2 regions of the Ochrobactrum vermis genome follow, and region 2 is predicted to be linked to the other one. Evidence: riboswitches for the same ligand, from Rfam matches in the RefSeq annotation. Region 2 holds a riboswitch; the other holds the start of a gene.
What was found. A riboswitch is a leader RNA that binds a small molecule or an ion and turns the genes downstream of it on or off. The one in region 2 is predicted to bind S-adenosylmethionine.
Positions count from the first base shown of each region.

Region 1: it holds a riboswitch for S-adenosylmethionine, as region 2 does, so the genes downstream of both, metA (homoserine O-acetyltransferase MetA) here and CQZ93_RS01705 (O-succinylhomoserine sulfhydrylase) in region 2, are expected to answer to the same signal.

Region 1 covers NZ_PCOC01000002.1:1,428,495-1,432,914, forward strand. Annotated here, with positions in the region: gene CQZ93_RS20990 (glycoside hydrolase family 25 protein) at 1-225, shown strand, start outside; gene CQZ93_RS20995 (MFS transporter) at 361-1,527, shown strand; gene metA (homoserine O-acetyltransferase MetA) at 1,472-2,392, opposite strand; SAM-I-IV-variant riboswitch at 2,435-2,544, opposite strand; gene CQZ93_RS21005 (copper homeostasis protein CutC) at 2,683-3,405, opposite strand; gene CQZ93_RS21010 (ROK family protein) at 3,402-4,352, opposite strand.
Region 2 covers NZ_PCOC01000001.1:371,506-375,925, reverse strand. Annotated here, with positions in the region: gene CQZ93_RS01715 (GlxA family transcriptional regulator) at 1-851, opposite strand, end outside; gene CQZ93_RS01710 (2'-deoxycytidine 5'-triphosphate deaminase) at 906-1,997, opposite strand; SAM riboswitch at 2,294-2,373, shown strand; gene CQZ93_RS01705 (O-succinylhomoserine sulfhydrylase) at 2,465-3,658, shown strand; gene apaG (Co2+/Mg2+ efflux protein ApaG) at 3,912-4,304, shown strand; gene CQZ93_RS01695 (Hsp33 family molecular chaperone) at 4,375-4,420, opposite strand, start outside.

The DNA.
Region 1 (4,420 bases), on a different contig from region 2:
CCGGATTTCTATGATGACAATCTGAAAGGCGCCTTCACCAACTATCCATTCTGGCTGCGTGCCGTAGCCCAGCATCCATCCAAGGTCTATCCGGGTCGCCCGTGGACATTCTGGCAGTATTCGGGATCGGGGCTGTCACAGGGCGTCAACGAAAAGATCGACCTGAATGTCTTTCACGGGTCGGAAGACGACTGGCACAGGTGGCTGGCGCGCGCCGCCAGCTAGAGCACTTCCAGTTTGGATGTTATGAGATCATATCAGGGATAACCGAAGCTTTGCCTCGAAACCCGGCATGCAACACCGCCATGCCGGGCCATTTTTGCTGCCCGCATGGTGTTACCATGAAAGGGAATGGCAAATATGGACGTTCGGTTATTTGTGCTGGCGCTAGCAACTTTCGTTACCGGTACCGCCGAGAATATCATCGTTGGCATTCTTCCGGGCATCGCCCCCGGTTTGAACGTTTCGGTCAGTGCTGCCGGGCAACTGACTTCCGTTTTCTCGATCACCTTTGCTCTCACTGCACCACTGGCACTCATCCTCACGACGCGGTTTGAGCGGAAAGTCATTCTGATCACTGCGCTGATTGTTTTCATTGCAAGCAATATTATTGCAAGCATCAGCCCCAATTATCTCATCCTGTTTGCCACTCGTATGTGCATGGCTGCTGCAAGCGCAGTCGTTTGTCTGATTGCCACAATGCTGGCGACGGAACTGGTCAGCCCTGCGATGCGCGGACGCGCCATCGGGATCATATTCATGGGGATCAGCGGATCTATGGTGGCAGGCGTTCCTGCAGGAATGCTCGTCAATGGGTTGTTGGGCTGGCGCGCGGTATTCGTCGGTCTGGCTTTGATGGCAGCTCTGGTTCTGCTTTTGTCATCACGTTCATTGCCCCGCGCAGGACGCAGCCTACGCGGCTTGCCGCCCTATATACCGCACCTGAAATCTGTCAGACTGGTATCCGCACAACTGGTTTCCATCCTGATGATCGGCGGTCATTTCGTAGTATTCGCCTATCTCGCGCCATACCTTTTGGAAGCAGTGCACATCTCTTCTCGAAACGTTATCTGGGCAATGATGGCCTTCGGTGTAGCTGGAATGACCGGAGGTTACCTCGGAGGGTTGCTTGTTGACAAGTTGTCGCCGCGGCTGGCTATCGTGCTGACGCCCCTTCTCTATCTGACGGCCCTGGTGGCGATGCCGCTCGCGACAGGGTCCAGTGCCGTTTTCGGTGCGGTGCTAATGATCTGGGCCTGTGTCAGTTGGATGATATCGCCCGTCGTCCAAAGCTTTCTCATCACAACCGATCCCGCAACCGCTGATGCCGGTGTCGGGATCAATCTGTCGGCCATGCATATAGGCGTTGCGCTCGGCACTGCTACGGGCGGGCTTGCATTGCAACGCTTGTCCTTGCAAGCCCTGCCCTGGATCGGGTGTATTCTGGTCGCGCTTTCGCTGTTGTGCGCTCTTAACGCTTCCCGATATTTTCCAGGTCGTAAGACGTCGATTGATACATCTCGTTGATCCAGTTCCCGAATAGAAGGTGCGCGTGGCTGCGCCAGCGATTTTCCGGCTGGCGCGTCGCGTCGTCACCGGGGAAATAATTCGCAGGAACCTTCGTTTCAGGCTGAGCCTGAATGTCACGGAAATACTCATCCGCAAGCGATGTGGTGTCATATTCCACGTGATTGAACATATGCAGTGAACGATGATCCGGATCGTCAAGCAGGCACAGCCCCGTCTCCGGACTATCGACCAGCACTTTCAGATCGCTATTGGCCGGAATGTCGCTCTTGCGCACTTCGGTCCAGCGCGAAACCGGGATTTTGAAATCGTCCGAAAAGCCGCGAAGGTAAGGCGATGACGGCGCAAGGTTGCGCTGGCTATAGACGCCTGACGCCTTTCCCGGCAGTTCATACTTGCCCATGCCATGGAAATGATGGACCGCAGCTTGCGCGGCCCAGCATATATTCAGAGTGCGGTGCACATGGGTCTGCGTCCAGTTGAAGACACGCTGCATTTCGTCCCAGTAGGTGACTTCCTCAAATTCGAGACGTTCGACCGGAGCCCCCGTGATGACAAAGCCGTCAAAGCGTTGGTCCTGTACTTCCTCCCACGGCTGATAGAAGGATAGCATGTGATCGGCAGGCGTGTGGCGTGCCACATGATTGGTTATACGAACAAGGGTCAGCTCGACCTGCAGCGGAGTTGCTCCGAGAAGGCGGGCAATCTGCGTCTCGGTGGTGACCTTGTTCGGCATCAGGTTGAGCAGACCGATCTTCAGCGGACGAATATCCTGACGGACGGCATCTGCTTCGCGCATGACCATAACGCCCTCAGCCTGGAGAACACTGGTTGCAGGCAGATCATCAGGAATTTTAATCGGCATGTCGCGTCGGTCCCTAGTTTATGTTGGAGCGGACGCGAGTGGCTCTATCCGTTTATTTGCCGGTTGGGCCACATCCTCTCTTTACAGAGAGTACCACCTTGCCCGGAGAGGCAGGTTGGCGTTGGGCGTCGCCCCAACTCTTGATGTAATGTCACTTCTACTCAAACTCTTTCGGGGTGGCAATAGGGTTTGAGCTTCACCTTAAAGTGTAGGAGAAATTTCGGCTTCGCGAACCAAACGGTTCGCGGATTTTACACTCACAGACACGCCGAATTTGGAATGAACACCCTTTAAATGTCTGCAAATGCGGCTTTCAAAGCACTCACATGCTGAGCCGATGTCCGATATGATTGTTCTGCAGCAAAACCGAAGGCGATAGCACGAGAATCCTTCTCATCGAGCAAAACACGGCATGAAGCATGAACTTCCGTTGCGCCAGTTGCGTCCACTATTCGACCAACATTCTTGGCGTTGATGCCGCTGCCGGGCATGATGCTGATGCGCCCGCGCGCCATTTCAGCCAGCATTCGCAGCCTATCCAACCCCTCTTCCGCAGTTTGTGACAGGCCAGACGTCAGGATGCGCTCGAAACCAAGTGCAATTGCCTGTTGTAGTGCAGCCGTCATATCCGGAACCAGATCGAAAGCGCGATGGAGCGTCGTTCCAAGACCTTTTGCCTCTGCAGCCAATCTTTCCAACATGGCGACATCGAGAGAACCATCGTTCCGCGAAGCACCGACAACGACACCGGCCAAACCAGCACTTCTGGCGTTGCCTATGTCGGACACCATTAGGGCTTCATCTTCGGTTGAAAAGCAGAAGTTGCCCGCGCGTGGTCTGATCATTGCGTAAACCGGAATTGGTGCTTTCGAGGCAAGTTCCATCAATGCCTGCGAGGGCGTCAAGCCGCCCAGTTCGAGCGCAGAACAGAGCTCGATGCGATCCGCACCGCCTTCGATTGCCGACCGCAAGCCCCCAGCGCTATCCACGCAGACTTCAAGTAACACGCTCACGTCTGATGTCCCAATATCGCTGCCCCCACCAAACCACCATCGCTTCCGAATATACCCGGAACAACTAACGGCTTGTCAGTCTTTCGCAGAATTCTGGCTCTCACCGCCGTGTCAAGCGCCGAAACCAGCTCTGATGCGGTAGCAAGTCCTCCGCCTACCGGAATGATCGAAGTACCGGTTATATTGACAACGGCGGCAAGCGGATCAGCAACGAGTTGCAGATAGGCAGTAATTGTCCGTCTCGCCTCCTGATGGCCTTCCAGCCATTCCTGCAAGACTCTATGGCTACTTGCTTCCACATCGTTCAGAAACTGATGCAACCTTTCGATCCCGCGTGCACCACCAATCGTATCGACACAACCGCTTTGCCCGCAACCGCAATTGAAGCGTGGGACCAGCACAGTTTGTCCGTCGATTTCTACAGAAGTGTTGAGGATCGGGCCGTGCCCCCATTCGCCAGTCAAGCCGCCTTTACCTCGAACCAACCGGCCATCGACAACAAGCCCGCCACCAACGCCTGTACCCAGCACTGCGCAGAAGACAATCTCATGCCCTTTACCAGCACCTTCGATTGCCTCGGCAAGGGCGAGGCAATCGGCATCATTGGCGGCGATCACCTGTCGTTGCAATCGCTCGCCAAGTTCAAAGCTCAGCCTGTGACTGGTAATGCAAGGGATGTTGGCCGAGAAAGCGGTACTTGTATCCGGATCAACCAATCCGGCAATAGAAAGTGCAAGTGGCCCATCGTCGTCCGATGCATGAATACGAAGCGCGGTTTCCAATGCGTCACCGAATTCTTGCCAACTGTTTGCCGGGGTAGGCAGCTTTTCAAGAAGTTCGATATTTCCGGGATAGGTCGAGCGCGCCAGCCGAATGAAAGATCCGCCAACATCTGCGGCGAACACAGTTCCAGCCCGTTGAGACTGATGCATCCTTCTGTCGTGCATGATCGATCTTCCGCCGATACGTTTCGATGTTCCATCCAATCATCGCAAATGTACCGGCAGTCAATCGC
Region 2 (4,420 bases):
TCGCGAACCTCGAATGCCGTTCGTTCGAGGGCGAGCCTGAAACCACGTTCCATCTGACGAACGGAAATTCCCAGCCGACGCGCAACGTCGATCATCGGCACAGGGTCTTCCAGTGTTTCTTCGAAAATCCGTATTGCCTTGCGGATCATCGGCGAGCGCACGCCGTTGAAGCTCAAGGCAGGCTGCTCGGAGCGCACTAGCTCATAGGGGATCATAAGAATGGATGCGCTCTTGCGCGCCAGTTCCTCGGAAATCTCGGTCTGTATGATTGAAAGCGCCAGCGATGCCGTACCTAACCCACCCGCGCAGGTGAAGTGTCTTCCGCTCCGGTGAAACAGGCTGGTCGTATCAGCGCTATAACCGTCGAAAAGCTCCAGAAAATCGTCGCGATGGAACCAGCTCACACAGCAATTGCGATCTGGCAGAAGATCGGCTTCCGCCAGCAGAAAGGCAGCCGTGCAAAGACCAACCACGGTCTTTCCACGTCGGTCGGCGCGCTTGATAAGATCGACCAGCGCCTGTTGTCGCGGCCGATATTGCGCGAGCAATCCGCCGACAACTGCGACATAGTCACAATCGTCGAGTTCGCCGATAGGAGCGGTTGGCTCGATCACCATACCGGAACTGGACGTAACAGGAGCCCCCGATAGCGTGCAGATTTTCCACGCACAGCGTATCTGACGGCTCTTGTCGCGATCATCGGCAGCAAGGCGAAAAGGATCGAGGAAAAGGCTCAGTGCACTCAGCGTAAAGCCCGGTAGCGCAACAATACCAACCGATAGCCTGCGTTGCGGGACATCTGTTGCCGCTTGCAGCTTCTTGACCTGATCCCGTTCAATTCCATTGGTCACTTAGGTCGCTCTCCTCCGCCCAAAACTATATCTGCTTGGAGGAGGCTGATATAGTCAACGAAAATGCTTGGAAAGCTTCAACTGCTGCGCTTGATAGTTGGAGCCGAGATCGACGCCGTAAAGTGCTGAAGGGCGATGCAGCATGTGCTCGTAAATGAGGCGCCCAACGATCTGTCCGTGCTCCAGAATGAACGGAACTTCGTGGCTGCGGACTTCCAGAACGGCACGACTGCCGGTGCCACCTGCAGCGCTATGTCCAAAGCCCGGATCGAAGAAGCCTGCATAGTGAACCCGGAACTCGCCGACCAGTGGATCGAACGGCGTCATTTCAGCCGCATAAAGCGGCGGAACGTGCACAGCCTCACGCGAAACGAGAATATAGAATTCATCCGGATCAAGCACGAGTTCACGCGCGCCCCGATCGTAGATGGGCTCCCAGAAATCAAGAATGTCGTGCGCGGCACGCTTGTCCACATCGACCACAGCCGTATGGTGCTTGCCGCGATAACCGATCAGCCTGTCAGGACCGCCCGAAAGATCAACCGAAAGGGCGATGCCACCGCCGGAGATATTCGGCATCTCGGCCGCAACCAGCGTTTCCGCATTGTGCAGTGCAGCGAGTTCTGCCTCGTCAAGCTGGGCCCGCCCCTTGCGGAAGCGTATTTGCGACAGGCGCGAACCCGTGCGCACGACGATCGGGAATGTGCGCGGGCTGACTTCCAGATAAAGGGGGCCGTTGTATCCCGCAGGCACCTTGTCGAATTCCTGCGCCCCGTCAGCAATAACGCGGGTGAAGATATCCAGGCGGCCCGTTGAACTTTTCGGATTTGCCGATGCCGAGAGGTCTGGCGACAGCGCCAGGCCTTCGAGGAGCGGGACGATATAAACGCAACCGGTTTCAAGCACTGCACCAGCAGTCAGGTCGATCTCGTGCAGCTTCAGACGTTCCAGCTTATCGATGACCGGCGTACCGGGACCCGGCATGAAGGAGGCGCGGACACGATACGCTTTTGCACCGAGCCTCAGATCGAGGCTTGCAGGCTGTATCTGATCAGGATCAAGGGGGCGTGGAGACGCCAGCAAACCGCTTTCAAACAGCGCGGAAATATCCGCATCCGCCAGAATTCCAGCATCTTTCTGCACCATCAACCCGACACTCCGTAGCCTAGAGCGCCGTGCGTCCGTTTGGACGCATAAAGGTCGCTCTAACTGTTAGAATCTATGCATCGTACTTTCCAAAAATCGAAATCGATTTTTGGGCCGATGCCGTAGCATTACTTGACAAAGACCATTGACCGGTCGCAGCGTCAATGCCAACCCTTGGAGCAGCCTGAAACCGGGTTTTCCGCAGGAATCCGAGTATTATCGGGACGTACGGGATGTACTTTTCCCGAAATGAGACTGTTTCGGCATTGACGGCTCTACTCAACAGGCATAATGGAAAAGTGTTCCGTGGTGATTTGGCCGGCCGGCTTGCAGCCACGTTAAAGAATTCGCTAAAAAAGGCCGCGGTTCGTTACCGGCCTTTTGCGTTTTCGCAAGGCCGGTTTTTTATTGGCCGCCGAGGCTCGACTATCCTGCCCCGGCCGACCAGCTTTCGACAGGTTGGAAAAATGACGACTGAGAATACCCGTAAATTTCGCCCTGCAACTGAACTTGTGCATGCCGGATCGTTGCGTTCCGGGTTTGCCGAAATGTCGGAAGCCATGTTTCTGACGCAGGGTTTCCTTTATCCCAATGCCGAAGCCGCCGAAGCGCGCTTCAAGGGTGAGGATCCGGGTTTCATCTATTCGCGTTATGCCAACCCGACCACGGATATGTTTGAAAAGCGCATGTGCGCGCTGGAAGGCGCTGAAGAGGCGCGCGCCACTGCATCCGGCATGGCAGCGGTCGCAGCAGCCATTCTGTGCCAGGTGCAGGCCGGTGATCACGTGATTTCTGCGCGCGCTGTCTTCGGTTCATGTCGCTACATCGTTGAGACAATTCTGCCGAAGTACGGCGTCGAGATTTCGATCATCGACGGCTCCGATATTGAAAACTGGAAAGCGGCTGTTCGCCCGAACACCAAGGTGATGTTCCTTGAAAGCCCGTCCAATCCGACGCTCGAAATCATCGACATTGCCGCCGTAGCGCAGGTCGCCGATGAAGCGGGCGCCAAACTGATCGTCGACAATGTTTTCGCCACGCCGCTTTTCCAGAAGCCTCTGGAGCTGGGTGCACATATCGTCGTTTACTCTGCAACCAAGCATATCGACGGTCAGGGACGCTGCCTTGGGGGCGTCGTCCTCTCCGATCGTGAATGGATTGAAAACACCCTGCAGGACTACTTCCGTCATACAGGTCCGGGCCTCAGCCCGTTCAATGCATGGATCATGCTGAAGGGTCTTGAAACGCTCTCCGTACGCGTACGCCAGCAAACACTGTCCGCAACTGCGGTTGCCGACTTCCTGGCCGGCAAGCCGGGCGTGAAACGCGTGATCTATCCGGGACGGGCAGATCACCCGCAAGCCGACATTATCGCCAAGCAGATGACCGGCGGTTCGACGCTTATCGCTCTCGAACTGGAAGGCGGCAAGGATGCGGCATTCAAGTTCCAGAATGCCTTGCAGGTTTTCAGCATCTCCAACAATCTGGGTGACGCAAAAAGCCTTATTACCCACCCGGCAACCACCACGCACAAAAACCTTTCCGATGAAGCGAAAGCGGAGCTGGGCATTTCGGACGGTCTGCTGCGAATCTCGCTCGGCCTAGAAGATACTGAGGACCTCGTGGAAGACGTGGAAGCAGCACTGAAGATCGCTCGCTGAACACTCGCTTCTCGATATTGTGGCATTTAGGCTGCAAACCGAGGCTCAAACGATGCAATTGCCGGAACATTCCGGCAATTGCCGCACATTTACCGACCCGAATTATTGACCTCCCCCGCAACTTTAGCGATAGGTGGATCAATAACGGCTCCCATGAACAAAACCGGCGAACCGTTGAGTAAAAAGCACCTATGCTATCCGGCCTCGCCAGATTGCAAGTGCCAAGACCGATGCGAATGTAGGGCGGGTGTGCATGTACAGAGCGGTAACGCGGGGGATCGAAGTTTCGGTCGAACCTTTCTATTTGGAAGATCAGTCCGAACCCGATGAAAACCGTTATGTCTGGGGCTATCGCATAACCATAGCCAACAATTCCGCCGAAACCGTGCAGCTGCGTTCGCGTTACTGGCAGATTACCGATGCGAACGGGTATGTCGAGGAAGTGCGCGGATCAGGCGTGGTTGGCGAACAGCCAACCCTCGAACCAGGCGATTCATTTCAGTATTCTTCGGGCTGCCCGCTAACGACCACCTCTGGCGTTATGGTGGGGCGCTATCAGATGCAGGGTTCCGGCGACAGCCTGTTCGACGTGGACATCCCCGCTTTCTCGCTCGATATTCCCGAACAAAGACGCACTTTGAATTAAGTTAAGTCCATATAGAAATGGCTCGCCACGACCAGCAGCGAGCCATTCCTTTGCTTGCAATAAGATCAGCTTAGGCCTTTTGCACGAACTCCGCCGGATCAAACTCATAGCGTTTC